4 regions of the Blastococcus sp. SYSU DS0552 genome follow, and region 2 is predicted to be linked to each of the others. Evidence: riboswitches for the same ligand, from Rfam matches in the RefSeq annotation. Region 2 holds a riboswitch; each other region holds the start of a gene.
The links. Region 2 has a riboswitch for cyclic di-AMP ahead of ACI8AG_RS00305 (C40 family peptidase). Riboswitches for the same ligand answer to the same signal wherever they lie in the genome.

Region 1 (6,981 bases), on a different contig from region 2:
GCCCGGGCACGTAGGACATGCGCTCGCCGTCGTTGCCGTGGCTGGCTTCCTCGGTCACCTCGAAGCGCAGCATCGGCCACGCGCGCAGCGCAGCCACCAGCTTGGCGCCGGTACCGGGCGAACCGGTCCACGCCACTTCGGCACGGTAGGCACCGTGCGCCGCGGGCTGCTCAGCCCACGACAGGGAGACCGGCGCGCCGACGACGCGTTCCAGCGCCCACTCGACGTGCTGGCAGAGCGCCTTCGGGCACGAGTGCACGAAGACGACACCCTGGGTTGACCGTCGCTGCACCGGGCACCTCCATCGACTCGATCGGTCTCGTCTTCCCCTACGGACCCATCGATTCGGTGACGCGCCGTTATCGGCAGTGGCGGAGCAGGGCTCCCGCGACAAGTTTGCACGATGGTGCCCCCATCGCGCCAGCCCGGCTGCGACTCCTGGGACGAAAGTGACAGGTGCGCTCGCCCGGCCGCCGGTGCACCGCTTTGTCGCTGGTCAGCGGCCAATACCATCTGTTACTGGCGGCGTCCACATGCGTCAGCGAATTCACAGCTCCGCCCGGTGGGCCGGAACCATACCGGTCCACGAGGGCTCGGAACGCGAGCGGCCGCGCCCGAGAGCATCGTTACTCGCCGTAGTCGGCGTCCGGGGTGCTCATCGGCCCCCAGACGCCTGCGACCAGCGCGTCCTTCTCGCCGACAACCACGGTGCGTAGTGTTAGAGCCACGCGGCGTGGACGCATCCGGCTCAGAAGTCCAGGACCCCCACCCGGTCGCCGCCGGTGCTCTTGACCCGGTACATGGCGACGTCGGCCCGGTGCACAGGTCCTCGACGTCGTCGCCCGGCTCGGTACAGGCCGGACCGCGGGCGGACCAGCACGGCCGGGACCGCCGGGTGCGACCGTCGTCCGCAGGCGTGGCCCCAGCCCGCTCGGCGGTCGCGCGCCGGTGTCTCGCTCACGGAAGGGCGATCGGTCCGCGCCCGCCGCCGCGTGACGGCGCGCTCACCCGGGCGGGTGACCGGCGCCACGGTGCGCCGTGCCTGCCTCGCGCGGCCTCCGGGTAGGGCCTCCGCGTGGGCGGACACCAGGGCATGGCCGAGGCGGGCCGCGACGCGGTCGCGGGGATGGTGCTGGACGCGTGGGACGCCTTCCTCGCGCAGGCGGAATCGGTGGACCTCGACCGCCGGTCCCGGCTCCCCGGGTGGCGGGCCCACGAGATCTGCGTGCACCTGGGCTGCTGGGACGACCACACCGCCCTGCCCGACCTCATCGCCTCGGCCCGGACCGGCGGCGCCGGCACGCCCCCCGACCCGGACGCGGTCAACGCTCGGGTGACCGCCGCCCACCGCGACGCCTCCCGGGCGGAGGTGCTGGCCGCCCTGCGCCGCAACCGCGAGGCGACGGCCCGCTACATGGCCGACGAGCCGGTGGAGCTCGACACCGCACCCGCGGTCTCGGTCGTCGGCCGGCTGCCGCTGCTCAGCGTCGTCCTCGGACAGGCCTACGAGCTCGCCGTCCACGGGCTGGACCTGGCGTCCTGCGGTGCGCCACCACCGCCTGGCCCCGTGTTGCAGTCAGGGCTCGCGGCGCTGACCGACGTGACCGGCGCACTGGCCGCCTCGTCGGGCATCGCCGGCCGCGTCAGCCTGGTGACACCCGACGGCGGCTGGGGGTTCACCGCGGACGACGACGGGTGGCGGGTGCGACGGGTGCCGCCGGGTGTCGTCGAGGGCCCGGCCGTGGAGGCAACCCCCGAGCTCCTGCTCGACGCAGCCGCCGGCCGGGTGAACCCGGTACCGGCCGTGGCCCGCCGCAGACTGAAGGTCCACGACGTGCCCGGGCTCCTGCAGCTGGCGCCGATCGTCCAGCAGGTGCCGGGCATCCCGGGCGGACCGATCCTTCAGCTGGCCGCCCGCACCGTGGGCGGGGCCGGCGGCGCGCTGGGGCGGTTCTTCGGCGGGCGCTGACCCGCGTCCTCGCCCACCTGCTCGCCGGTGCGGGATCGGTACCTCGACACGGCCGCACCAGCGAGCAGCAGCAGCACCAGCACGACGACCACCGGGGCGACCGTGGCGGTCGGCATCCAGGCGACGACCGCGCCGGCCGAGGCGCCGGCGCCCACTTGCACCACCGTGCCGGGTATCAGTCCGACGGCGGTGGCGACGCCGTAGGTCAGCGGCCGTACGGCGCTCAGGCCCGCCGCGTAGTTGACCAGGACGAAGGGCACCATCGGGACCACCCGGCTCAGCACCACCGCGACGAAGCCCCGGTCGCTGGAGAACCGGTCCACGCGGCCGAGCCGCGGCCCCGCCAGCCGCTCCACGGCCGGGCGACCCAGGCCCCGCGCGAGCCAGAACGCACCGGTCGCCGCCAGGAAGGCACCGGTGTAGGCGACCGCGAAGCCCGCGCCGAATCCCAGGACCGCTCCGGTCAGCGCCGCCAGCACCGACCGTGGGACGGGCGCGAGCAGGACCACCCCCTGCGCGGCGATCAGCAGCAGCCACGTCCGGAGGCCGCCGCCGTCGGCCCACGAGCGGACCTGCGCCAGGGTGGGCACGTCGACGGCGAGGGCGGCGACCACGCCGGCCGCGAGCAGCGCGACGAGGAGCCACGCCCGCAGCCACGGGCTCGCCCCCGCCGTCGTCCGCACGTGCTCATCTTGACCGATGGCGTCAACCAGCCTCAGCCGCAGCTGCCGCCGAGGGTGATGCCGCGCTGGGCCAGCCACGGCACCGGGTTGGACCGGTTGGCGTACAGGCCACCGAGGTGCACCTCGAAGTGCAGGTGCGGGCCGGTGGACTGGCCCCGGTTGCCCACCTCGGCGATCTGCTGCCCACCGCTGACGACCTGGCCCGGCGAGACGAAGAACTGGTTCACGTGCCCGTAGACGGTGATGGCCCCGTCGTGGTGCTGGATGGCGACGGCGAGGCCGAACCCGCTGGCCGGCCCGGCCTGCAGCACGACCCCGGGCTCCGGCGTGAAGATCGGGGTGCCGATCGGCGCGGCGATGTCCACGCCGAGGTGCTGGGTACCCCACCGGCTGCCGTAGCAGGAGGTGACCCGCCCCTGGGTGAGCCGGCCGGCCCCGGCGGTCGCGGGAGCCGCCGCCACGGCCGCCTGCTCGGTGGCCTGCTGCTCGGACCAGGCGGCGACGGGGTCGGCCGTGCCGCGGAGGCTGAGCATGCGGATCTCCGCCTCGCGCAGCTGCTCGTCCAGCGCCGCCTTCTCGGCGGTGAGCGCATCGAAGTCGGTCTGCGCGGCCGCGAGGAGGGCGTCGACCTCCGCCTGCATGCCCTGGGCCTTGCGCGCTGCGGCATCCCGCTCGGCGACGGCGGCCTTCGCCTCCTGGTCGAGCCGGGCCTCGCGGGCCTCGGCCACCCGCAGGTCCTCGAGCACCTGCGCGCGATCCTCACCGAGGAGGTCGAGCGTCGCGGCCTGCTGGAGGAGCTCCCCCGGGCCGTCGGCGTGCAGCACCATCTCCAGCTGCTTCATGGACTTGTCGCTGCCCATGTAGGCCTCCCGGCCGAGGGCGGCTACCTCACCCTGGGTACTCGCCACGGCCTCCCGGACGGCGGCGAGCTCGGCGGCGATGGCGTCGGCGTGCTCGCGGGCGCGGTCGAGCTCGGCCTGCGCGGCGAGCACGGCGCCGCTGGCCTCCTCTGCCCGGAGGGTGAGCTGCTGCAGGCGCTCCTCCGCGTCGCGCACGCGCTGCTCGATGTCGGCGACCTCCGCCTCGACGCGGTCGTACTCGCTGCGCGCGTCGCCCGGCGCGGCCGCCGCGGTCGACGTCCCGAGCAGTGCGAGCGCCAGCAGTGCGGTGGCGGCGGTGGCCGCCCGACGGGTGCGGCGGAGGGCCCGGCGCGCGGGCGCGGCCGGGACGTGGTGGCGCAGGTGGTGCGAGGTCGCCAAGGCGACGGTCTCCGTTCCTCTATCCGCCTACCAGGTCAGCTGACGGGTTCGGGCCGGAACATGCCCTACCTGCCTGCCCGTGGTGGCGCAGGCGGGATTCACCCCAGAGAACGTGGGTCCCCGGTCCCCGCGGCGGTGAGGCCGCAGAGTTCGGCGGGGCCCGTCCGAGCCCCCGGGTTTCGGGAGCGGGATCGGATGGGCCGCGAGAGACGGTACAAGCGGATCGCCCGAATGTCACAGGGGGGTAACGGACCTTGTCAGTTCGCCCCACCGACCCCAGGACGTGGCTGCGGCGCCGCGGCGCCGTCTGGCAGGCTGGCGGGTCCGGGGCGGTAGCTCAGCTGGTCAGAGCATGGGACTCATAATCCCTGGGTCGTGGGTTCGAGCCCCACCCGCCCCACCTCTCCCAGGCCCGCGGTGTCGTGCCTGGCGCTCGCGCCTCCCTGTCGGCGTGAGCAAGGACACGGCTCCCAATGGGTGTGGGCACCTCGGCGTCAGCGGTGCGCCACACCGGCGCCGCGGCCGGAAGGCGACCGGCGCGCCTGTGCACCGCCGCCTTCATGACGTGGCGTAATTGATGCGTGACAGAACGTTCAGCCGCCGTCGGTTCGACCGGTGGTGCCACCGCCGCAGCCCCGGACGCGGCGTCCGAGCGGCATCTGCAGCGCCTGCCCGGCTCTCCTCGAGGGCCGGTCTCGTGCTCGCCGTCGCCACCGCCGTCCTGACCGATGCCGGCGGCGGCGCCCATGCCGCCGACCGCCTCGTCCAGACCCCACTCGACCTGATCTGAGGACCGACGCCATGAACAAGCGCAACCTGGCCGTCCTGGCGGCCCTGACCCTGATCGGCGGCGCCGGACTCGCCGACGCCGTCCTGGCAGCCCCTCGGCCCGTCACATCGCACACGCAGGCCGCCGCCGTGCTGCTCGCCCCGGCCGATCTCACCGGCGAGGCCGTCGATCAGCGGGCTTCGCTGGACTGGACGGGGGTGCCCGGGGCCCGCGACTACCTCGTCATCGACGTCACCTCCGGCGCCGCCGGTCGCATCGTGGGCTCCACCGGCGCCACCGCCTGGACGTCGCCCCGGCTGCCGCTGTCCACCCCGCGGTACGCCTTCGTGGTCGTGCCGCGGGACCACGCCAAGGTGCAGGGTGAGCGGACGGAGCCGGTGCACATCTACCCCGGCGGCCAGCCGGCCGAGCCGACCACCCCGGCCGAGGCGGCCCCGGTCACCACGACGCCCCCGCCCGAGCCCACCACCACCGAGCCGCCGGCGCCGTCCACGGAGCCCACCACGCCTCGGACGACCACGACGCCGACGACCACGACGCCCCCGCCCGCGACCGACCCCGAGCCCGAGCCCGAGTTGCCCGCCGTCCAGCCCACGCGGGTCTGGGGCTACGACGCCACGACGCTGGTCCCCGGCCCCTGGCCCGAGATCCACGCCCTCCGGTCGGACCAGTACGGCACCACCACGGCCAACCCGTACCCCGGCTCGGAGCGCACCGCCTTCTTCACCGTGCAGCGCGGCGACACCGGCTGGAACGGCACGCACGGCACCCTCCGCTCCGAGGTCCGCGATTCGATCGCCGCCTCCGGCGACGTCCGGCCCGGCGACGAGCAGTGGTGGGCCTGGTCCACGTTCTTCCCGGCCGACTTCGACTGGGACGAGCGCGGCCAGTTCCTGATCTACACGCAGTGGCACCAGACGGTGAACTCCGGCAACCCCAACGTGCACTTCTGGTCGGACGTGAACGAGAACCTCATGGTCGACGTCCGGGGTGGCACGGGCGGCAGGACCGCCGGCGACGCGCAGTACGTCCGGACCTTCAACCTCGGCACGATCGACAAGGGCGCCTGGAACGACCACACCGTCCGGTTCATCTGGTCCCCCGACCCGGCGAAGGGCCTCATCGAGGTCTGGCACCAGGGCGAGAAGGTCCTGTCCGAGCGGGTCGCCAACCTGTACGAGGGGCAGTCCGTCTACATCAAGCAGGGCATCTACTCGGCGGCCGGGACCTACCGGACGCACTACCTCCAGCACTCCCCGATCGGCTTCGGCCCGACGCGCGAGTCCGTCGCGTCCCTGAACGCGATGGGCTGACCTGCTCGGCTCGCCGGGTCCGGCGAGCAGGCCCGACCGTCATGGGGTCGCTGCCCGCAGTCCGGAGCTCTCCGGACTGCGGGCAGCGCGCGGCCCCTGCGCTCGGCGTCTAGGTCACGGCCTCCGCCACCAGGTCGGCCAGGGCGCGGGCGCCCGCCTTTGTCGGGTGGACCCCGTCCCGGGTCAGGTCGCGGTCACCCAGCACGCCGGCGAAGTCCACCAGCTCGACGCCCGTCCTGTCCGCCAGCCGGCGGACCGCGGCGTTCAGGGCCGTGGCGTCCGTGTCCGTCCACGGCTGCACCGTCGCCAGCAGCACCGTGCCCCCGGCCTCCTGCCCCAGCCGGACCGCCCGGCGCAGGTTCGCCACCGTCTCCCTCGTCGACACCCCGAGGCGGAGGTCGTTCGTGCCGGCCTGGATGACCAGGACGTCGACCCGCGGCGCGTCGGCCTCCAGACGCCGCAGCACCTCCGCCGCCGTCTCCCCGGCCACGGCCGCGTTCGCGCCGTCGGTGAACTCGTCGGAGCAGACGAGGTGGGAGTACCAGGAGCGGCCGCCGTGGAAGCCGAACCGGGGCTCGCTGTCCGCGCGGCTGATCGAGTCCCCGTACACCGCCAGCGACCGGCTCCCCTCGTCGCCCACCCACGTGACGCACTCCGCGTGCACGGCGCCCCGGGCGACGACCCGCGTCGGGCTGCCCGGGATCAGGACCGACAGGACCAGGGCGAGCCCGACGATCCCGCCGGTGATCGCGATCGTGCGCCGCCGCGACATGCCTCAGGACGCTAGCGGACCGCACGCCTCCTCAGCCCGCTACCAGCAACCACAGCGGCACGGTCCCGAGCGCGGCCGTCGTCGCCAGGGAGATGTGCGCGGAGACGAACCCGCCGTTGCCGCCCATGCGGGCCGTCAGCACGTAGGACGCCGTGGCGGGCGGCACGACGGCGAACGCGAGGACGACGGCGCGCT
Region 2 (6,981 bases):
AGCACCGCGGTGCTCACGCCGAACGCCACCTGGAAGCCGGCCACGTCGGTGAGCCAGCCGGCGATCAGGGGCCCGGCGATGGCACCCAGGTCCGCCGACATCTGGAACACCGCGACGACCCGGCCGCCCCGCCCGGCGCTCAGGTCGCCGACCAGGGCCGCCGGGGCGCTGGCGAGCAGCGAGGCGGCGAGCCCGAAGACGGCCATGGACAGCAGGAAGGCCCAGAGGACGGGCGGCAGGACCAGCACCGCCATGGCCGCCGTCGCCAGCGCCGCGCCCACGATCAGCGAAGGCCGGCGTCCCCAGCCGTCCACCAGTCGGCCGGATCGGAGCAGGCCGAGCGCCTGCGCGACCGAGCCGACGAGCAGCCCGGCCCCCGCCCAGGCCACGGTTCGGCCCAGCTCCTCGGTGACGTAGAGCGGCACCAGGGAGTTGCGGACGCCGAACAGCACCCAGCCGACGCCGAAGTTGGCCAGCAGCGCGGCCAGGTAGACCCGCGAGCGCAGCGCGCTGCCCAGCCGGACCGGGCCGGCGTCGAGGTCGGGGCCGGCGGCGTCACCCGCCGGGGGCGCGGCCGGGTCGGGCTCGGCGGTGCGCAGCAGCGCGACGCCCACCGCACCGGCCACCAGTAGGAACCCGGCGTAGAGGAAGAACGGCAGCCGGGGGGAGAGCTCCGCCAGCAGCCCGCCGGCGGCCGGCCCGGCGATGCCGCCGAGGATGAAGCCGCCCTGCCAGGTGGCCGCGGCCCGCCCGCGGTGCGACGGCGGGGCCACCCGCAGCAGCAGCGAGAGCGCCGCGACGGTGAACATGGCGCTGCCGATCCCGCCGGCGGCCCGCAGCCCGAGGAAGAGCGGGAAGGACCCGGCCAGCCCGGCGAGACCGGTGGTGACGGCGACGACCACCAGCCCGGAGGCGAGCACGAGCCGCTCGCCGAACCGCTCGACCAGGGTGCCGCCGCTGAAGGCGGAGACGAAGCGGAAGAACGCGAAGGCGCTGACCGCCAGCCCGACGGCGGTGGTCCCGACCCCGAAGTTGCGGGCGAACAGGGGGATCGCCGGGGCGACGATGCCGAAGCCGAGCGCCACGACGAAGGCGATGACCGCCAGGACCCTGACCTCGCGGGGCAGCTCGCCCCGTGTCCCCACCCGCACGAGAGGCGATCGTCGCACGTGCGGTGGCCCGACACGCACGAGACACCCGGGGGGGGGGGGGGGGGGGGGGGGGGGGGGGGGGCGGCGGGGGGGGGGGGGGGGGGGGGGGGGGGGGGGGGGCGCGGGGCGGACGGACCGCCCCGCGCGCCCGGGTGTCTCAGCCGGCGGTCGTCAGCCGGCGATCCGCCGGGCGCTGTTGTAGCCGCCCATCGAGTCGATCGACGCGACCTTCACCGGGACACCGGACGTGGCGGCGTGCACCATCTGGCCGTTGCCGATGTAGATGCCGACGTGGCTGACCGGGCTGTAGAAGAAGACCAGGTCACCCGGCTGCAGGGCGGAGCGGGAGACCGGCGTCCCCATGGTCGACTGCATGCGGCTGGAGTGCGGCAGGCTGATGCCCGCGGCCGCGTAGGCGTACTGCACCAGGCCCGAGCAGTCGAAGGCGTTCGGGCCGGCGGCCGCCCACACGTAGGGGTCGCCGATCTGGGCCATGGCGGTGTTCACCGCGGTCTGCGCCGCGCCGCTGCCGCCGGACACCGGCGCGGGCGGCGCGGGGGCGGGGGCCGGGGCCGGAGCCGCGGGGGCCGGGGCGGGAGCCGCGGGGGCCGGGGCGGGAGCCGCGGCTGCGGGAGCCGGGGCGGCGGCCGGCGCCTCCTCGGCGGCCTGGGCTGCCTGGGCCGCGGCGGCCTCCTCGGCGGCGTGCCGCTCGGCGGCGGCGCGGGAGGCTCGCTGTTCCTCGGCGCTCAGCCGGTCGAAGTGCGCCTGGTAGACGGCGATCTCCTCGTCGAGGCGCGCCCGCTCGGCGTTCACGCGGTCGACCTGCGCCTGGGCGTCCGCCGCGGCCCGCTCGGCGTCCGCACGGGCGCGCTCGGCGTCCTCGCCGGCGGTCCGGGCCTCCCCGAGCACGCCGTTGTTGTGGGCGGCGATCGTGTCGAGCAGGCCGACCCGGTCGATCAGCTCCGTGGGCGAGCCGCTGGTCAGCATCGCCGTCACGGTGTCCAGCCGGTCACCGGTGTACGCGCTGCGGGCCACCGTGCGGACGCGGTCCTGCGCCTGGGCCAGGGCGGCCTGCGCGGCGGTGAGCTCCTCGGCGGCCGCGTCGGCGGACGCCTGCGCCGCCTTGAGGTGCTCGCGGGTCTCGTTGAAGCGCTCGGTGAGCACCTCCAGGTCGTGGGCGCGGGCGGCGACGAGGTCCGCGGCCTCCTGGGAGGTGGCCGGCTCGGGGTCGGCGACGGCGGGGAGCGGCGCCAGGACGACGCCACCGGCGGCCACGAGGGCCAGCAGGGCCCGCCGTCCGGTGATGCGGCGGTGGGCAGGGCTGAGCGAACTCGCCATGTTCGGCGGGTCTTCCTTTCTTCCACGGCCGCCTACCGGGTTAGCTGACGGGTTCGGGCGGGAAGTCGCCCGGCGGCGGACGGCCCGTGCGGGCCGCTCGTCGCTTCACCCCAGGTGGTGCGTTGGGTCCCCGGTCCGGGTGCCGGACGGATCCGGCGGGTGGTTCGGCGGCGTCCGGGCGGCTGTCACGGGTCGAGTGACGAGAGGGTCCGTCCGGACGGGCCCACGCTAGGTGCCGATCCGGCGGATCACCATGCCTGGGGACGACTTCGTCCAGCACCGTGGCCGACCGTCCGGCGGGCGTTCACGCGCAGTCACCGACGCGCCGTGACACGCCCGCGGTCGGCTGACGTGAGGTGGACCACCTCGCCGACGACCCAGACCGCCGGGGGGCGGACTGCGTGCTCGGTGAGGGTGGCCGGGAGGTCGGCCAGGGTGGTGCGCAGCGACCGCTGGGTGGGGGTGGAGCCGTCGGTGACGACCGCGACGGGGGTGTCGGGTGCGCGGCCGTGCTCGACGAGGGCGGCGGCGATGGCGGGGGCGGTGTCGACGCCCATGAGGACGACGAGGGTGCCGCGCAGTGCGCCGAGGGCGGCCCAGTCGACCAGTGACTGGGGGTGGCCGGGGGGCAGGTGGCCGGAGACGACGACGAATTCGTGGGTGAGGCCGCGGTGGGTGACCGGGATGCCGGCGAGGGCGGGGACGGCGACGGCGCTGGTGATGCCGGGCACCACCTCGACGGGGATGCCTGCCTCGGTGCAGGCCCGCACCTCCTCGAAGCCGCGGCCGAAGACGAAGGGGTCCCCGCCCTTGAGGCGGACGACGCGGCGGCCGGCGCGGGCGTGGGTGACCAGCAGGTCGTTGATGGTCTCCTGGGCCATCGAGCGGCCGCGCGGCAGTTTGGAGGCGTCGACGACCTCGACCTCGGGGGGGAGCGAGGCGAGCAGTGGCTGGGGGCCGAGGTGGTCGGCGACGACGACGTCGGCGGTGGCCAGCGCCTGCCGGCCGCGCACGGTGATCAGCCCCGGATCACCCGGGCCGCCACCGACGAGGACGACCCGCCCCGGTCCGCCGTCGGACCGGCGGACCGGCAGGGTGCCGTCGGCGACCCCGGCGAGGACCGCGTCGCGGAGCCCGGCCGCCGCCCGGGGATCGGCCGCGTCGTGCACCGCCAGCACGAGGTCACCGGCGCGGCCGGTGACCGGCAGTTCGGCGCTGGCCGGCCCCGGGCCCTCGGCCCGCGCGCAGAAGATCCGGTGCCGGTCGGCGTCCCCGGCCACCGCGGCGTCGACGTCGGGATCGCCGGTCGCGGCCAGCGCGAACCACGCCCCGGCGAGATCCCCGGCGGCGTAGCGCCGCGGCCACCACTCCAGGTGCCCGGCGGTGGCGGCCGACTCCAGCGCCGGCGTCAGGCCCGGGCTGACCACCGTCACCTCCGCGCCGGCGGCGAGCAGGCCGGTCACCCCGCGGTGCGCGGTCGCACCTCCGCCCACGACGACCACGCGCCGGCCGGCCAGCCGCAGCCCGACCGGGTGCACGCTGTCGCCGGTGGGCTGGGTGGTCACGGGTCCTCCTGCTGCATCGGTGGGGGTGGTCCGGTGCGGGTCGGCGGTCGGGTCCGGCGGCCGCGCGACGGCGACGGTCACCCGGCCGCGCACCGTCTTCCCGACCTCGAGCACCCCGCCCCCGAGGAGCGCCGCCGCCTCGGCGACCGACGGGGTGCCCACCCGGTCGGCGACCGCGCCGGACGGTGTGGGCACGCGCACCCCGGCCAGCGCCTCGGCCGGGTGACCGGCGAGCGGCCAGCCGCGCCGGGCGGCGGCGTCCACCAGCCCCGGCTCGCGCACGCGCGTGTCCAGGGTTGCCAGCCGGACCGGCCCGGGCGGCCGGGGGAGGACGGCGTCGACGGCGGCGAGCACCTCGGCGGCGCTCACCCCGGAGGACAGCCCGATGCCGACGGTCCTCACGTGGGCACGCCGGGACGGTCGGGCAGGGCGCCCAGCAGCCCGGCGGCGTCCCGGGGGAGGGGGCCCTCGGGGAGCAGACCGAGCTCGCGCAGCCGGCCGCCGACCTCCAGCGCCCAGGGGCGGGACAGCCGCGCGCGGGCCAGCAGCTCGCCGTCGCCGAGGACGTCGTCCGGGGCGCCCTGCACCACCGCGCGGTCGACGACGACGGCCACCTCGTCGGCCCAGCGCAGCGCCAGGTCGACGTCGTGGGTGCTCATCACCACGGTGGAGTCGTGCTCCTGCAACCGGGACAGCGCGGCCAGCGCCTCGGTGACCGCAGAGGGGTCGAGCCCGGCGGTGGGTTCGTCGAGCAGCAGCACGCACGGCCGCATCGCCACCGCACCGGCGATCGCCACCCGCTTCCGCTCTCCGTAGGAGAGCTGGTGGGTGGGCCGGGCGGCGAGGTGGTCGACGGCGAGCAGGTCCAGGGCCTCGGCCACCCGCGCGCGCACCGCGTCCTCGTCCAGCCCCAGGTTGAGCGGGCCGAACGAGACGTCCTGCGCCACGGAAGCGGAGAACAGCTGGTCGTCGGGGTCCTGCAGCACCAGCTGGACGGTCTGCCGGTGCTGCCGCAGGCCGCGGCGGGTGTGCTCCAGCGGCACCCCGTCCACGGTCACCGCGCCGGAGACGGGCGCCAGCGCGCCGGACAGGCAGCGCAGCAGCGTGGTCTTGCCCGAGCCGTTGGCCCCGAGCACGGCCAGCCGCCGGCCGGCGGGGACGGTGAGGTCGGCGCCGTCGAGGACCGGGCGGCCGCGCTCGTAGCCGACGACCAGCCCGGTGGCGCCGAGGGTCCGGTGGCTCATGCCACCACCACGCTGACCGCGACGATCCCCGCCAGGCCGGTGAGCGCGGTGGCCAGGAAGAGCCGGGACGACGGCAGCACCTCGGGCAGCACGCGCAGGTCGGTCTCCATGCCCCGGCCGGCCAGGCCTTCCTGCAGCCGGCGGGCGCGGTCCCAGGAACGGGTGAGCACCCCGGCGGCGAGCAGCCCGGCGGAGCGGTAGGAGCGGCGCGGTGAGGACCAGCCCATCCGCGCCGTCTGCGCCTCGCGGATCGTGTGCAGGCTGTCGAGCAGCACGAACAGCAGCCGGTACATCACGCCCGCCACCTCGACGACCGCGGCCGGTACCCGGAGCCGACGCAGCGCGGGCAGCAGGTCCGACATCGGCGTGGTGGTGGCCAGCAGGAGGACCGCGGCGCTGCCGGCGACCGCGTGCCCGACCAGCGAGCCGGCCTGCGCGGCGGCGTCCGGGGCCCAGCCGATGCCGCCGTCGCCGACGGACACCACCGCAGTGAGCGCACCGATCGCGATGAACGCCAGCGGCCAGCGGATCGCCCGGCCGAAGGTGCGGGCGGGCACCCGGGCCGGGCCGAGGGCCAGCCCGACGGCGGTGAGCCCGACGAGCACGCTGCCCGGCCAGGCGGGCAGCACCAGCGCGCAGCCGACGAGGCCGGCGCAGAGCAGCAGCTTGTCCCCGGGCGAACGCCCGCGCCACGCGCTGCGCCACGCCGCGTCGTCGACCGCGAGGCCGCTCACCGCGGGTCGGTCTCCGCCGGCGTGCTCGTGGCGGGCGCGGGAGCTGCCGTCCGCCGGCCGCGTAGCCGGCCCAGCACGTAGCCGAGCACGCCACCGCCGAGGGCCGCCTGCAGGGCGAACAGACCGGACTCCACCTCACCGGACGGGCTGAACAGCGAGTCGAACCACGGGGTGTAGCCGTCGGCCTCGAGCTCCTCGGTCACCGCGGCGTCGGTGCCGCCGAACTCCGACCTGCCCCCGTCGAGGAGCAGCGGAACGGCGAACAGCGCGACCACCGCCACGACGAGGAGGGCGTTGACGAGCGCGCGGCGGTTCACGCGGCACCTCCGGCGGGCACGGCCGCGGGGACGGGGGCGGGCTTCAGGATGCCGAGCCGCTCGAGCTCGGGGCGGGCGTTGACCGTGAGCACCCGGAAGAGCAGTACCCCGAGCAGGCCCTCGCCGATGGCCAGCGGGATCTGGGTGACGGCGAAGACGCCGAGGAACTTGGCCAGCGCCCCGGCGAGGCCGCTGGCCGGGTCGGGGAAGGCCAGCGCGAGCTGGACCGACGTGGTGACGTAGGTGGCCAGGTCGGCCACCGCGACCCCGGCGAAGACGGCGGGTAGCAGCCCGGCCCCCGCGGCGCGGGTCAGCCGGTAGACGGCGTACCCGGCCCACGGCCCGACGACGGCGAAGGCGAAGGCGTTGGCACCGAGCGTGGTCAGCCCGCCGTGCGCCAGCAGCAGCGCCTGGAACAGCAGCACGACCGTGCCGAGCAGCGCCATCACCGGGGGCCGGAAGAGGATCGCGCCCGGCCCCGTGCCGGTCGGGTGGCTCGAGCTGCCGGTGACGCTCGGCAGCTTGATCGCGCTCAGTACGAAGGTGAACGCCCCGGCCGCGCCGAGCAGCAGCGTCGACTCCGGGTTCTCCCGCACCTCCTTGACCACGGCCCGGGCGCCGTGCACGACGAA
Region 3 (6,981 bases), on a different contig from region 2:
TGGAGTCGGCCGACGCCCTCGCCGAGGTGGCCGAGCAGAACGTGGCCGCCGACGCCACCGACTCCCGCGAGGTCCCGGTCGGCGCGGGCCGGCCCAGCGCCCCCCGCGACTGACAGGGCGCCGCACGGCACCCGCCGGCTGCTCCTAGCGGCCGGCCAGCAGGAAGGCCTCCAGCTCGGCCGGGAGGCCGGGTCCGGGCTGGTCGGCGGGGCGGTGCGCCGGCGGCGCCGGCCGCTCGTGGGAGCGCAGCCACGCCCAGGTGTCGGCGACAGTCGCCTCCAGCGCCCGCGTGGCCAGCCCGAGCTCGGCGGCCCGGGTGGTGTCGACGTCCCAGGCGGTGCGGGCGACCTCGTGGCGCAGCCACAGCGGCAGGTGCAGCCACTCCTGGACGCCGGCGGCGAGGAGGTCGGCCTCGGGCACCGGTACCCACTCCGCCGCGCTCCCGGTGACGACCCGACAGAGCTCGAGCAGGCCGCCCAGGGTCGTCATGCCCGCCGGCCCCGTGGCGTTGACCGCACCGGTGCGGCCCTGCCCGGCCATGTCCACGAGCCAGGCGGCCAGGTCACGGGCGTCGACCAGCGCGATCGGCTGGGCGACGCCCTCGGCCGGGACGACCACCCGACCGCCGCTCGCGATGCGCTCCAGCCACCAGCCGAGGCGGTGGAATCGGGTCGGAGGGGCCGACGATCAGGCCGGCACGGGCGGCGAGGAAGCGGCCACCGACGGCGGCGGCGAGCTGCCGCTCGCCGAAGGCCTTGATGGGCCCGTACTCGTCGTCCTCGGTGTCCCAGGTCGGCTCGCCGTCCTCCGGGCCGAGCGGCCCCGGCGGCCAGTTGCGGTACGCGTTGAGGCTGCTGGCTCTCGTGCAGGGTCCCGGCGCGAGCTTGCGAGTGCCGGGGGGCACGGGGGTCCTTCTACTGGCAGGAGGTGTCGACGACGAGCTCGGGCTCCCACTCCCCCAGCGCGCGCGGCAGCGCGCCGGGGTCGTCGCGGTCGCCGTGCAGCGCCCGCGCGCCCTCCGGCGGCGGACCCGTCAGGCCCCGGGTGAAGGTGGCGACGTCGTGCCCGCGAGCGAGCGCGGCCTCCACCACGTGCCGGCCGAGGAAGTGGGTGCCGCCGAGGACGAGGAGTCTCGTGCCGAGCACTCCAGCCCGGTCGGCGCCCGCGCGTCCAGGGAGTTCGCCGGCAGCGGATCCGCCGTCGGCGGACGAGCGCTACACCGCGCGGGACACCGGCAGCGTGGGCACCTGCGGAAGGGGCGTGGAACGGGCCGCGGCGAGCACCATCTGGGGCGAGGACGGCAGGCCCCGCCGGGTGCACAGCCGCAGCGCCCGGGCGCCGGTGAGGACGTCGGTCTCCGGCGGGACGACCAGCAGGTCGGCCCGGCGGTTCCCCCCGGCCCAGGTGAGGCAGACGACCTGCGGGTCCATGCTCCGGAAGCCGCCGGCGCGGACCGTGCGGCCCAGCACCTCCAGCTTGCGGGGGGCCGGCTCCCAGGCGTCGAGGGCGTAGGTGAACCGCTCCACCCGCACACCACGCCGCTCCAGCGCCGCGATCAGCTCCGGCAGCTCCACGGCGAGGTCCCGGCTCCGCGGGAACCACGCACCGTCGAACGCCGAACCGCCCGATCCGGCGTCGGCGCGCAGGCTCACCCGGACGTCGATGCCACCCCGGAAGCCCTCGATCGCCGGAACCGTACGGGTGATCGTCGCCATGAGCGTTCGGCCGCCTTCCTCTTCCCAGGGAGCCGGGGAGACGGCTCCGAGGTCAACGTAGGACGGGTGCGAGGCGAGACTCCTCGACGGCGTGGCGGGCGCGTCGGACCGCCCCGGCCAGTCATCACGATTCGTGACCTGACGAGCACGGAGCCCGCGCCGCGGACCGTGCGCCGCCGGTACGAGCACCGCACACGGGCAGTCGGGGGCGGGCCACGGGGAGTCAGTCCGCGCGGGGCTGCCCGCGATGCAGGCTCCGCGGCCTTGCCGTCGGGGACGGCGGTCTGCCTACCGTGCTGCGTCCACCAACGGGTGGGCCCGGATGGCGGACCGCCGAACCTGCCCACCGCCACCGGACCCGTGCACACGACGGGCAGGCGCGGGGAACCCACGAGATCCTGGCCCTCGGCCTCGGGGTGAAGCCGCAGCACGCGGCCGGGCAGCTCTCGCCCGAACCCGACAGCTAACCCCGCAGGCGGCGAGAGGCTTCTCCCATGCTCAAGCACCGCACGGCGCGACCCGGTCGCTCCACCCGCACCTCCGCGGCGGCGGCCATGGCACGTCCGGCCGTGGTCCTCGCGGCCGCCGCGGCTACCTCCCTCGCGATCGCCGGTCCGGCCCAGGCCCACCCCGGGGAGCACACGGTCGTCCCCGGTGACACGCTGGGCGGGCTCGCGGCCGCCCACGGCACCTCGTGGCAGACCATCCACGCCGACAACCTCGCCACCATCGGCGCCGACCCGAACGTCCTGCGCGTCGGCCAGGTCCTCGTCATCGGCGGGTCGGGAAACGCCCCTGCCGCCCCCTCCCCCGCCCCCGTCGGCGGCGAGTACGTGGTCCAGCCGGGCGACACGCTGGGCGGCATCGCCGCCCGCCACGGCACCACCTGGCAGGACGTGCACGCCCTCAACCTCGAGGTCATCGGGGCGGACCCGAACGTGCTGCGCGTCGGGCAGCGACTCACCCTCGTCGGCGGCCCGTCGGCGGCCCCGGAACGCGCCAGCCGCGCCGCGGACCGGCCGGCCCCGGACACGGCCGCCTACGGCGCGTGGGAACCGCACGTGCGCCCCGCCGTCGCGGAGGTCGCCGCGGAGTTCGGCATCCCGACGGTGCTCACCCGCCCCGGCCACAGCCCGTCGGAGGGCCGCGCCGCCGACTTCATGGTCTACGACGACCGGGCCACGGGCGACGCGCTCAGCCAGTACGTCATCGACAACGCGGCACGCCTCGGCGTCGAGTACGTGATCTGGCAGCAGCAGATCGCCGGGACGTGGACGGGCTGGGCCTGGCAGCCCATGGAGGACCGCGGCTCCCCCACCGCCAACCACATGGACCACCCGCACGTGGCCTTCGCGCCGGCGCCGTAACGGCCCCATGACGCAGCGAGCCCCTGCCCGGTGATCCGGGCAGGGGCTCGCTGCGTCGTGGGGCGGATCAGCTGGGCTTGGGCTTGCGGTTCTTGGCCTTGCCGCGCTCGGTCTGGTCGAGCACCACCTTGCGGATGCGGACGCCGGCCGGCGTGACCTCCACGCACTCGTCCTCGGCACAGAACTCCAGCGCCTGCTCCAGGTTGAGGATCCTCGGCGGGATCAGCCGCTCCAGCTCCTCGGAGGTGGACTTGCGCATGTTGGTGAGCTTCTTCTCCTTGGTGATGTTCACGTCCATGTCGTCCGGACGGGAGTTCTCACCCACGATCATGCCCTCGTAGACCTCGGTGCCCGGCTGGACCATGAGCTGGCCACGCTCCTGCAGCGAGAACATCGAGTAGGTCGTCGCCACGCCCTGGCGGTCGGCGACCAGCGAGCCGGTCGGCCGGGCGCGCATGTCGCCCAGCCACGGCTCGTAGCCCTCGAGGTTGCTGTTCAGCACGCCGGTGCCGCGGGTCTCGGTCAGGAACTCGGTGCGGAACCCGATGAGGCCGCGGGAGGGGACGACGTACTCCATCCGCGCCCAGCCGGTGTCGTGGTGCACCAGGTTCTCCAGCCGGCCGCGGCGCACCGCGAGCGCCTGGGTCAGGGTGCCGACGTACTCGCCGGGGGTGTCGATGGTGACCCGCTCGACGGGCTCGTGCAGCTTGCCGTCGATCTCCTTGGTGACGACGGTGGGCCGGCCGACGGTGAGCTCGAACTCCTCGCGGCGCAGCTGCTCGACGAGGATGGCCAGCGCCAGCTCGCCACGGCCCTGCATCTCCCAGGTGTCGGGGCGGTCGGTGGGCAGCATGCGCACGCTGACGTTGCCGACCAGCTCCTGGTCGAGGCGGTTCTTGATCAGGCGGGCGGTGAGCTTCTTGCCCGACTTGCCCGACAGCGGCGAGGTGTTGATCCCGATGGTGATCGAGATCGAGGGCTCGTCGACGGTCAGCGGGGGCAGCGGCCGCGGGTCGTTCGGGTCGGCGAGGGTGTCGCCGATCATGATGTCCTCGATGCCGGCGATGGCGACCAGGTCGCCGGGGCCGGCGCTCTCGGCCGGCGTCCGGGTGAGGCCCTCGGTGACCAGCAGCTCGGTGATCTTGACGTTCTTGATCGTGCCGTCGACCTTGCACCAGGCGACCTGCTGGCCGCGCTTCATCTCACCGGAGTGGATGCGCAGCAGCGCCAGGCGACCCAGGAACGGCGAGGCGTCGAGGTTGGTGACCTGCGCGCGCAGCGGCTCCTCGGCGTCGTACTCCGGCGCCGGGATCGTGTCCAGCAGCGTCTTCACCAGCGGGCCGAGGTCCGGGCTGTCGGGGACGGTGCCGTTCTCGGGCTTGGTCAGCGACGCCTGCCCGGTGCGGCCGTTGCAGTAGACGATCGGGAACTCGAGGGCGTCGGCGTCCATGCCGGCGTCCTCCATGAGCTCCATGAACAGCTCGTAGCACTCGTCGACGACCTCTTCGATGCGGGCGTCGGAGCGGTCGGTCTTGTTGACCGCGAGGATGACCGGCATCCCCTTGCCGAGCGCCTTGCGCAGCACGAAGCGGGTCTGCGGGAGCGGGCCCTCGGAGGCGTCGACCAGCAGCACGACTCCGTCGACCATGGAGAGGCCGCGCTCGACCTCGCCACCGAAGTCGGCGTGGCCGGGGGTGTCGACGATGTTGACGACGACGGGGTTGCCGTCCTCGTCCGCCAGGCGGATCGCGGTGTTCTTCGCGAGGATGGTGATGCCGCGCTCGCGCTCGAGGTCCATCGAGTCCATCACGCGGTCCTGCGTGGAGTCGTTGTCCGTCCCCTCGCCCTTGGCGCGGCCGAGCGCGCCGGCCTGGCGGAGGAGGGCGTCGACCAGGGTCGTCTTGCCGTGGTCGACGTGGGCGACGATCGCCACGTTGCGCAGGTCGTTGCGGGTGGGCATGCGGAAGGGCACCTCGGGAGCTCGGGGGCGCGCCGCGCGGACGCGCGCGGGCATCAGGTCAACAGCCTTCGGGGCCCCGACCTTCCCTACACTCTAGGTGCTCAGTGCGCGGACACCGCCTCTCGCTGCTTGTCGACCACCCCGTAGGTGGCCCCGGCCGCGGCGACAGTGACCAGACTCACCGCGAACCAGGCGGGGAGACCGGCGCCCAGGGCGAGCACGTGCGCGAGCACGAAGGCGCCGACGTAGAGGGCGGCGAGCCCCGCGGTGACGGCGGTGCCCCGCCGTCGGGCGGCGATCCAGGCGGCACCGATCCCACAGGCGGCGAACACCGCGCCGCCGAGCGCCCGGACGCCGGTGCCCTGGGCGATGCCGAAGCCGGCGGCGAGGCCGACGGCGACCAGGAGCGAGGCGGGGATCCGGGCGAGGGCGGAGGTCGACATGTCCCCCAGTGTCCCTGTCGAGGAGTCGACCGCGGCGGCGCCCGGCCGCCTGGCATGGTCGCGGGGGTGTACGCACGGACCCGCCTCCTGGCCCTCGACGACGCCCCGGTCCTCACCCACCTCGTCCGCGAGGACCGGGAGTTCCAGGCGCCCTGGGAACCGGCCCGCGACGAGCGGTGGTACACCGAGGCGGGCCAGCGGACCGACGTCCGGGCGGCCCTGGAGCGGCACGACGCCGGGCTCGCGCTCCCCTGCGTCATCCTGGACGACTCCGGCGCGGTGGTCGGGCGGATCACGCTGAACAACGTCGTGCGCGGGGCCTTCCAGTCCGGCAGCCTCGGCTACTGGGTCGCCTCGGCCGCCAACGGCCGCGGGCTGGCCACCCGCGCCGTCGCCGAGATGCTGCGCCGGGCGTTCACCGACCTCGCCCTGCACCGCGTGGAGGCCGGCACGCTGCTGCACAACGCGGCGTCCCAGCGGGTGCTCCAGCGCAACGGGTTCGAGCGGTACGGGGTGGCACCGCACTACCTCCGGATCGCCGGGCGCTGGCAGGACCACGTCCTGCTCCAGGTGCTGAACCCTGCGATGGCGTAGCCCGCCGACCGACGCAGAGGGCCCCGGACGGCGAACCGTCCGGGGCCCTCGCGACGTGCTGGAGCGGCCCCCTGCGCGGGGGCAGAGGGGTCCTTACGCGGTGCGGAGCACGGCCTCGATCTCGAGCTCGACGTTGATCTTGTCGCCGACGACGACGCCGCCGCCGTCCATCGGCATGTCGATGTCGACGCCGTACTCCTTGCGGGAGATCTCGGTCTTGGCGCTGAAGCCGGCGCGGGTGCCGCCGTAGGCGTCCGGGCCGAAGCCGTTCAGCTCGAGCGCCAGGACGACCGGCTTGGTGATGCCCTTGATGGTGAGGTCGCCCTCGACGGTCCAGTCGGCACCGTCGGTCTTCACAGCGGTGGAGCGGAAGGTCATCACGGTGTGGTTGCCGACGTCGAAGAAGTCGGCGGACTTGATGTGCGCGTCCCGCTGCTCCTGCCGGGTGTCGATCGAGTCCATGTCCACCGTGGCGGTGACGCTGGACTGCGTCGGGTCCTCGGCGGTGACGATCTCGCCGGAGAACTCGCGGAAGTAGCCGCGGACCTTGCTCACCATCATGTGGCGGACGGAGAAGCCGACGGTGGAGTGGCTGGCGTCGATGTCCCAGGTGCCGGCGATGTAGCCGGGGATCTGGACGCTGGTGCTGCTGGTCATGGTGCCTCCCTGGTGGTCCTGCGTGGCGGTGCGATGTCTGGCGTCAGCGTAGTTGAGCGCTTGACTATTCCGCCAGTATTCTGTGCCCATGACCATGTCGGTGTCGTCGGAGTCCCTCCCCACGGGTGAGCCGCGCTGGCTCGATCCCGAGGAGCAGAAGGCGTGGCGCGCCTGGCTCTACAGCGCCCAGCTCCTGCTCGACCGGCTCGACCGCGAACTCAGCCACCGCACCGGCATCTCGCACG
Region 4 (6,981 bases), on a different contig from region 2:
CGCGCCGAGCGCGCCCATGAGCGTGCCGGTGAGGACGTCGTCGGTGGCGACGTGCCCGAGCTCGTGCGCCGAGATCGACTCGATCTCCGCGTCGGGCAGCTCGCCGAGGACGGTGTCGTAGACCACGATGCGCCGGGTGGAGCCGAACCCGGAGACGTAGGCGTTCAGCGCCGTGGTCCGCCGGGAGGCGTCGGAGACCAGCACGTCCTGCACCGGGGTGCCGTTCTCCTCGGCGAGCGCCAGCAGGTCACTGCGCAGCTCACCCGCCGGCAGCGGCTCGAAGGAGTTGAACGCCGGCTCGATGACCACCGGGTAGAGGAACGAGCCGACGACGACGAAGCCGGCCACTGCCGCCCCGCCCCAGGCCCACCAGGTGCGCGGCGCGCGACGGGCCAGCCACAGGAAGGCCAGCACCACGACCACTGTCAGCGCCGCGCTGATGGCCCACGAGACGGCGACGTCGCGCAGCCAGAGCCCCCAGCCGCGGGTGGACAGGCCGTAGCGCGTGCGCACGGACTCCGCGTAGGCGGAGATCGGCAGGGTCACGGCGCGGCCCAGGAGGAGCAGGACCGGCACCCCCAGCACCACCCGCACGACCCAGCGGTCCCTCCCCCGCGCCCCCAGCGACCGCATCAGGCGGGCCCCCAGCGGGGTGAGCCCCAGCACGGCCGAGACCGCCAGCCCGAGGACGAGGGAGACCAGCGACGCGGGTCGCAGGGCGGCGGCGAAGGCCTCCGCGCGCTCGATCGCCGCGGGATCCAGGCCGGCGGTCGGGTCGGGCTCGGTGTGCCCTCCGGGCGGTTCGGGCAGCACGTCCCACGGGGTGCGGACGACGATGACGACGACGACGGCGATCCCCAGCAGGGCCGCGGCCACCAGGGCGGCCCGGCGAACGCTCACCCGGCCGATCCTAGGCGGGCCAACCGCAGCGGCCCGTCCCGGTTCGGGGACGTGCTGGGCGGCCTGCATCCTGCTCGACCCGGTCGCGAGGCCCGCCCTCACCGTGTTCCCGTCCTCCGGGCCTGCCCGAGGTCCTCGGGATCGGGCCCTCGGTCACCTGACCGGCCAGCGACGGCGAGGGCCGGCGACCCCTGTCGGGATCACCGGCCCTCGTTCCTCGCTGCGATGCTCCCGGAGCCGTCAGCCGGCGATGCGACGGGCGCTGTTGTAGTTCCCCATCGAGTCCACGCTCGCCACCTTCACCGGCTGGCCGGAGGTGGAGGCGTGCACCATCTGGCCGTTGCCGATGTACATGCCCACGTGGCTCACCGGGCTGTAGAAGAACAGCAGGTCGCCAGGCTGCAGCTCGCCGCGCGAGACGGGCCTGCCCATCTGGCTCTGCGACCGGCTGGAGTGCGGCAGCATCACACCCGCCGCGGCGTAGGCGTACGACGTCAGCCCCGAGCAGTCGAAGGCGTTCGGCCCGCCGGCACCCCACACGTACGGGTCGCCGATCTGGGCGAGCGCGGTGTTCACCGCCACCTGGGCGGCCGAGCTCGGCGCGATGACGGCGCCGGTGGGCGCCGGGAGGCCGGTGCCACCGTGGGCCTGCGCCACCTGCTCCTGCTGCGGCGCGGTGAGCGCCTCGTACCGGCGCTGGTAGTCGGCGATCTTCGCCTCGAGCTCCTCCTGCTGGGCGGCGATCTGCTCCACCGCCCGCCGGGCGTCCGCCGCGGCCTCCTCGGCGGCGTCGCGGGCCTGCTCCGCGTCCTCGGCCGCGCGCGACACCTCGGTGAGCACCTCGCTGGTGTGCCCGGCGATGGCGTCGAGGGTGCCCAGCTGGTCGACCAGCTGGTCGGCCGAGGTGCTGGTCAGCAGGACGTCGAGCTGCGACATGCCGCTGCCGGTGTAGACGCTGCGGGCCAGCCGGCGCATGTGGCCGTCGAGGGAGCCGAGCCGGCCCTCCGCCTCCGCGACCGCCTCGCTCGCGGCCTGCGCGTCGCGCTGGTGGCCCTCGAGGACGACGCGCGCCTCGTTCAGCTGCTCGGAGACGACCTCCAGCTCGTGGCTGGCCTCGGCCACCTGGGCGGCGATCTCGTCGGCGGTGCCGGGGACCGCCGACGCGGTACCCGGGAGGACGGTGACGGTCAGGGCTGCGACGGCGCTGACCAGGAGCCCCGAACGGAGCGGTCCGAAGCGGCGGGCGCTGGCGGAGCTGCGCCGGCCGGCGGTGTGGAGTTGTTCGGGGGCGTGCGTCAGTAGTGCGTGAGGGGTCGCCACGTGCGGCGGCTCTCCGTTTCTTCCACTTCGACCGCCGACCGAGTTAGCTGACGGGTTCGGGCTGGGAAGACTGGCCCTATCCCCCACCCACCGGCGAGCCGGCGGCGGGAGAACTCACCCCAGAGTGCGGTGGGTCCCCGGTACACCTCGGGCGCAGTGGTGCGCGCCACGCGGTGATTAGGCGGTGTCCGGTCGAGGCCATCCATCGATGGATGACGACCACCCGGCCGAACGGAGGGAACCCTACGACCGTGATGCGCCTGTGACAAACGGGAACAGCTGAGGCGTGTGCGACGGGCGCCTGGCCGCCCACCTGGGCATTCACCCGATCGGGTGGTCACCCGGCCCTCGCCGCGGGGTGCGGCGGCGATCAGCCGGTGCGCCGTCCGGACCGCTCCCCGCCGTGCCCGTCGGGATGCCGCAGCGGGGGAACCAGGCCCCCCTCGGCCAGCGCGCGCACGGCGCTGCGTTCCACCTCGTCGAACTCCACCACCACGCCCGGCGGTGGCACGACGACGTCCTCGGCGGCCGCGGCCGGCTCGCCACGCGGCCGCCCGGTCATCGGCACGACGACCGGGTCGCCCCCCTGCCACCCGGGCGGGGCTCCCAGCAGCACGGTCACGACGCAGTCGGCGCAGCCGGTCCCGCGGGCGGTGCAGGTGTCGCAATCGATGAGCATCGCTTCTTCTCCTCCGTGAGTTGCTGCGCACGGTAGGAAGGGCCACCGACATTTCCGCGGCGCCACCGACGGCCCGCGCCGGATCAGCTGCCCGCGAACTCCCAGTGCCACGGCTCCTCGCGGCCGTTGCCCGGATCGGCCCACGTGGGGTGCAGGAAGCCGAAGCGGCCGGCGTTGGCGGCCATCCAGGCGTACTGCGGGGTGCCGAACGTCTCGACGCCGCCGCACAGGTCCACCGCCAGACCCCAGCCGTGGTTGCTGGTGCCGGGCACCGCGGCCAGGGCCGGCTTCTCCCCGTACAGCCGCACCTGGCTTGCGTAGGTCCGGTAGGAGTCGGTGATGCACAACGGGCTGCCGAAGGCGGTCGCGTAGGCCGCCGACATGGCGCGGTAGGCGGCGGCCGCGTCGCAGGGCAGCGCGTGCCCGCCGACGCCCAGCGGGCACATGGCGCTGGGCGGGATGAGGCCGTTCGGGTAGCCGCCCCATGCGCGGGCTCCGTCGTAGCTGGGCGGGTAGACGGTGTTGCCGCACTCGGTCCGCAGCGCCCCCGCGGCCGGCCCCGGGACGGCGACGGGGGGCCGCTGGCCGAGGACCGGGCGGCCGATCGCCAGCACCTGGTCGCCCGGCAGCATGCGCACCACGACCGCGCCGGCCCGCGCGTCAGCGGTCAGCATGGTCCGCGGGTCCAGGGCGATGCCCACGTGCCCGAGCCCCGCCTCCGGGGAGCCCAGGAAGACCAGGTCGCCGGGGAGGACGTCGGCGCGGTCCACCGGCACGGCGCTCGCGAACAGCTCCTCCTGCGTCGCGGGCAGCTGGACACCGGCCCGGCCGTAGGCCACCCGGACCAGTGCGCCGCAGTCCCAGGACTCCGGCCCCGCCGTCCCCGGTGCGTACGGCTGCCCCAGGGCCTCCATCGCGCCGCTGACGGCGGCGAGGGTCTCGGCGGGCAGCACCAGGAGCGAACTCGGCCGCCCGGGCAGCTGGGCCACCCCGCGCTGCGCGCCGCCACCGGCGGCGCCCACCGGAGCCAGGCGGTCGGGGAGGCTGCGCCCGGGTTCCCGCAGCGCAGCGGCGGGCACGTCCGCGAGGCCGGCGGTCCGGAGCTGGTCGACGTAGGCCCGCCAGCTGGCCGCCGTCTGCTCGTTCACCGACGCCTGCTCCCCCTGGAGCGCCGCCAGCTGCCGGTCGACGACGGCGAGCGTGTCGTGCAGCTCCGTGGTGACCGCGTCGGCGGCCGCCTCCAGCGCGGCCACCCGCGCGGCCACCTCGTCCGCCCGCCCCTGGGCCTCGTCGAGCGCGGCCTGGGCGCGCTGCTGCTGGTCCAGGGCGGCGCGCCGGTGGCTCTCCGCGATGCCGATGAGGTGGGCGAGGTGCGCGTCGACGGCGTCGAGGAAGCCCACGCCGGCGAGGACCTCCCCCGGATCCCCACCGGCGAGCAGGAGCGTGAGAGGGGTGAGGGCGCCACCGTCCCGGTAGACGGCGACGGCGTACCCGGCGACCTCGCGCTGGTGCCCGGCCAGCACGCCCCGGGCGTCCTCGAGCACCGTCCTCGCCTCGTCCACCGACCGCTGCGCCTCGGCCAGCGCCTCGCGTGCGGCGACGACCTGCCCCTGGCGCGCGCGGAGGTCCTCCTGGACCTCCGCGGCCCGCCGTTGCAGCTGGTCCAGGTCGCGGCTGTCCAGCACGCCGGAGGTGCCACCCGGCTGGTCGCTGGGCGCGGCGGCCACCGGCCCGGCGGGCAGCAGCACGGCCGCGCCCGCCACCAGCACCGCGGCCACCGCGCACCGCCGGGCCCGGGCGGGCGGGCGCCACCTGGAGCGCGCGGGCATCACCGACCACCTCTGCCTGCGGGCCGGTCGCACCGGACGCGACGGCCACTGGCAGGCATGGTGTCCCGATCGGGGCCGGAACACCAGGTCCCACTCGATGCGGGCAGCCCCGGACCCCCCGGTCAGGGGGCCCGTGCGCGGCCGGCCCCGGCGCGCGTCCCCCGGAGTGTCAGCCCCCCGACCTAGCGTCCGCCCCGTGGCACCCTCCCCCGCACCGCTGCGCTACCAGCAGGTCTCCATCGAGGAGGTCGGGACACCGCTGGCGCAGGTCACGTTCGTCGTCGTGGACCTGGAGACCACCGGCGGGTCCCCGAAGGACAGCGCCATCACCGAGATCGGGGCCGTGCGCGTCCGCGGCGGGCAGGTGCTCGGCGAGTTCCAGACCCTCGTCGACCCAGGCCACGAGATCCCGCCCTACATCAGCGTGCTGACCGGGATCACGTCGACGATGGTCGCCACGGCCCCGCGGATCGGCGCCGTGCTCCCCACCTTCCTCGAGTTCGCCCGCGGCGCCGTCCTGGTCGCCCACAACGCCCCGTTCGACCTCGGGTTCCTCAAGGCGGCGTGCGCCGAGAACGGCCTGGTGTGGCCCACGGCGGCGTCCGTCGACACCGCCGTCCTCGCCCGGCGGCTGCTCAGCCGGGACGAGGTGCCCAACTGCAAGCTGGCCACCCTGGCCCCGTACTTCTCCGCCACCACCTCGCCCACGCACCGGGCCCTGGACGACGCGCGGGCCACGGTGGACGTGCTGCACGGCCTCTTCGAGCGGCTCGGCCCCCTGGGCGTCACCACCCTCGAGGAGCTGACCGGGCTGACCCGGCAGGTCGATCCGGAGCGTCGGCGGAAGCGGCACCTGGCCGACGCCGTCCCCAGCGGCCCCGGCGTCTACCTGTTCCGCGGCCCCAGGGACGAGCCGCTCTACGTGGGCACCTCCAGCGACCTCCGCAGCCGGGTCCGCAGCTACTTCACCTCGGGCGAGCAGCGCAGCCGCATCACCGAGATGGTCAGCCTCGCCCAGCGGGTGGAGCCGATCCCGTGCGCGCACGCGCTCGAGGCCGCGGTCCGCGAACTGCGGCTCATCGCCCGCCACAAGCCGCGGTACAACAGGCGGTCCCGCTTCCCCGAGCGCGCGCTGTGGGTCCGGCTCACCGACGAGCCCTTCCCGCGGCTGTCGGTGGTCCGCCGGGTCCGCCCCGACGCCGGCGTGTTCCTCGGGCCGTTCCCCGACCGCCGCGCCGCGGACGCCGCCGTGGCCGCCGTCCACGAGGTGCTGCCGCTGCGGCAGTGCACCGCCCGACTCTCCCCCCGCACGCCGGTCAACGCCTGCGCGCTGGCCGACATGGGGCGTTGCGGCGCCCCCTGCACCGGCGCCCAGTCGGTTCCCGAGTACGCCGGCGTGGCGGCGGTCTTCGCCGCCGCGGTGGGCCACGACCCCCGTCCCCTGCTCGCCCCGCTGCTGGACCGGGTGGAGCGGCTCGCCGCCGAGGAGCGCTACGAGGACGCCGCCGTGCTGCGCGACCGGGTCGCCGTGCTGGTCCGGGCCCTCCGCCGTCGGCAACGGCTCGAGTCGCTGGCTGCCGTGCCCGAGCTCGTGCTGGCCCGTCCCGACGGCCAGGGCGGGTGGGAGCTGTCCGTCGTCCGGCTGGGGCGCCTCGCCGCGGCCGGGAACGCGCCGCGTGGCACCACCGTGCGGAGCGTGCTGCCGGGCCTGCTCGCGACCGCGGAGACCGTTCCCGGTGCGGACGACCCGACGTCGGTCGACGAGACCGAGCTCGTCCTCCGCTGGCTGGAGAAGCCCGGCACCCGGTTGGTGCAGCTGACCGGCACCCTCGCCTCCCCCGCACCCGGCACCGGCGCCTACAGCGGGTTCCTGGCGCGGGTGGAGTCCGGGCGTGACGCGCAGGACCCCTTCGCCGACGGGCGGTCGCTGGGCACCCGCGCCCGGCCGGAGCGGATAGCATCCCCCGCGTGATCACCGCCATCGTGATGATCGACGCCGCCACCGACTCGATCGCCGAGGTCGCCCAGGCCGTCGCCGAGCTCGACGGGGTCAGCGAGGTCTACTCCGTCGCCGGCGATGCCGATCTGATCGCCATCGTCCGCGTCCGCGAGTTCGAGCAGGTCGCGGAGGTCATCGCCGGCCGGATCAACAAGGTCGCGGGAGTCCTCGACACCGACACCCACATCGCCTTCCGCGCCTACTCGCGCCACGACCTCGAGGCAGCCTTCTCCATCGGCTTCGACACCGAAGCC

Region 1: linked by a shared signal. The riboswitch ahead of ACI8AG_RS15025 (murein hydrolase activator EnvC family protein) and the one ahead of ACI8AG_RS00305 (C40 family peptidase) in region 2 are both predicted to bind cyclic di-AMP.
Region 3: linked by a shared signal. The riboswitch ahead of ACI8AG_RS09295 (LysM peptidoglycan-binding domain-containing protein) and the one ahead of ACI8AG_RS00305 (C40 family peptidase) in region 2 are both predicted to bind cyclic di-AMP.
Region 4: linked by a shared signal. The riboswitch ahead of ACI8AG_RS11870 (NlpC/P60 family protein) and the one ahead of ACI8AG_RS00305 (C40 family peptidase) in region 2 are both predicted to bind cyclic di-AMP.

What each region holds. Positions count from the first base shown of each region.
Region 1 covers NZ_JBJHAB010000014.1:95,587-102,567, forward strand. Annotated here, with positions in the region: gene ACI8AG_RS15005 (DUF3145 domain-containing protein) at 1-292, opposite strand, end outside; gene ACI8AG_RS15010 (hypothetical protein) at 749-961, opposite strand; gene ACI8AG_RS15015 (maleylpyruvate isomerase N-terminal domain-containing protein) at 1,076-1,969, shown strand; gene ACI8AG_RS15020 (TVP38/TMEM64 family protein) at 1,903-2,652, opposite strand; gene ACI8AG_RS15025 (murein hydrolase activator EnvC family protein) at 2,685-3,911, opposite strand; cyclic di-AMP (ydaO/yuaA leader) riboswitch at 3,922-4,077, opposite strand; tRNA gene ACI8AG_RS15030 (tRNA-Ile) at 4,238-4,311, shown strand; gene ACI8AG_RS15035 (heparin lyase I family protein) at 4,713-6,014, shown strand; gene ACI8AG_RS15040 (SGNH/GDSL hydrolase family protein) at 6,124-6,786, opposite strand; gene ACI8AG_RS15045 (AEC family transporter) at 6,818-6,981, opposite strand, start outside.
Region 2 covers NZ_JBJHAB010000001.1:51,444-58,424, forward strand. Annotated here, with positions in the region: gene ACI8AG_RS00300 (MFS transporter) at 1-1,151, opposite strand, end outside; gene ACI8AG_RS00305 (C40 family peptidase) at 1,323-2,489, opposite strand; cyclic di-AMP (ydaO/yuaA leader) riboswitch at 2,504-2,657, opposite strand; gene cobA (uroporphyrinogen-III C-methyltransferase) at 2,804-4,456, opposite strand; gene ACI8AG_RS00315 (energy-coupling factor ABC transporter ATP-binding protein) at 4,453-5,298, opposite strand; gene cbiQ (cobalt ECF transporter T component CbiQ) at 5,295-6,032, opposite strand; gene ACI8AG_RS00325 (energy-coupling factor ABC transporter substrate-binding protein) at 6,029-6,349, opposite strand; gene ACI8AG_RS00330 (energy-coupling factor ABC transporter permease) at 6,346-6,981, opposite strand, start outside.
Region 3 covers NZ_JBJHAB010000007.1:129,219-136,199, forward strand. Annotated here, with positions in the region: gene ACI8AG_RS09275 (sulfite exporter TauE/SafE family protein) at 1-113, shown strand, start outside; gene ACI8AG_RS09280 (hypothetical protein) at 145-618, opposite strand; gene ACI8AG_RS09285 (NAD-dependent epimerase/dehydratase family protein) at 915-1,145, opposite strand; gene ACI8AG_RS09290 (DUF5994 family protein) at 1,215-1,715, opposite strand; cyclic di-AMP (ydaO/yuaA leader) riboswitch at 2,095-2,188, shown strand; gene ACI8AG_RS09295 (LysM peptidoglycan-binding domain-containing protein) at 2,210-3,082, shown strand; gene typA (translational GTPase TypA) at 3,150-5,042, opposite strand; gene ACI8AG_RS09305 (hypothetical protein) at 5,144-5,485, opposite strand; gene ACI8AG_RS09310 (GNAT family N-acetyltransferase) at 5,552-6,079, shown strand; gene ACI8AG_RS09315 (YceI family protein) at 6,173-6,736, opposite strand; gene ACI8AG_RS09320 (MarR family winged helix-turn-helix transcriptional regulator) at 6,825-6,981, shown strand, end outside.
Region 4 covers NZ_JBJHAB010000010.1:19,033-26,013, reverse strand. Annotated here, with positions in the region: gene ACI8AG_RS11875 (M48 family metallopeptidase) at 1-900, opposite strand, end outside; gene ACI8AG_RS11870 (NlpC/P60 family protein) at 1,141-2,220, opposite strand; cyclic di-AMP (ydaO/yuaA leader) riboswitch at 2,238-2,414, opposite strand; gene ACI8AG_RS11865 (hypothetical protein) at 2,591-2,899, opposite strand; gene ACI8AG_RS11860 (D-alanyl-D-alanine carboxypeptidase family protein) at 2,983-4,728, opposite strand; gene ACI8AG_RS11855 (DEDD exonuclease domain-containing protein) at 4,925-6,700, shown strand; gene ACI8AG_RS11850 (Lrp/AsnC family transcriptional regulator) at 6,697-6,981, shown strand, end outside.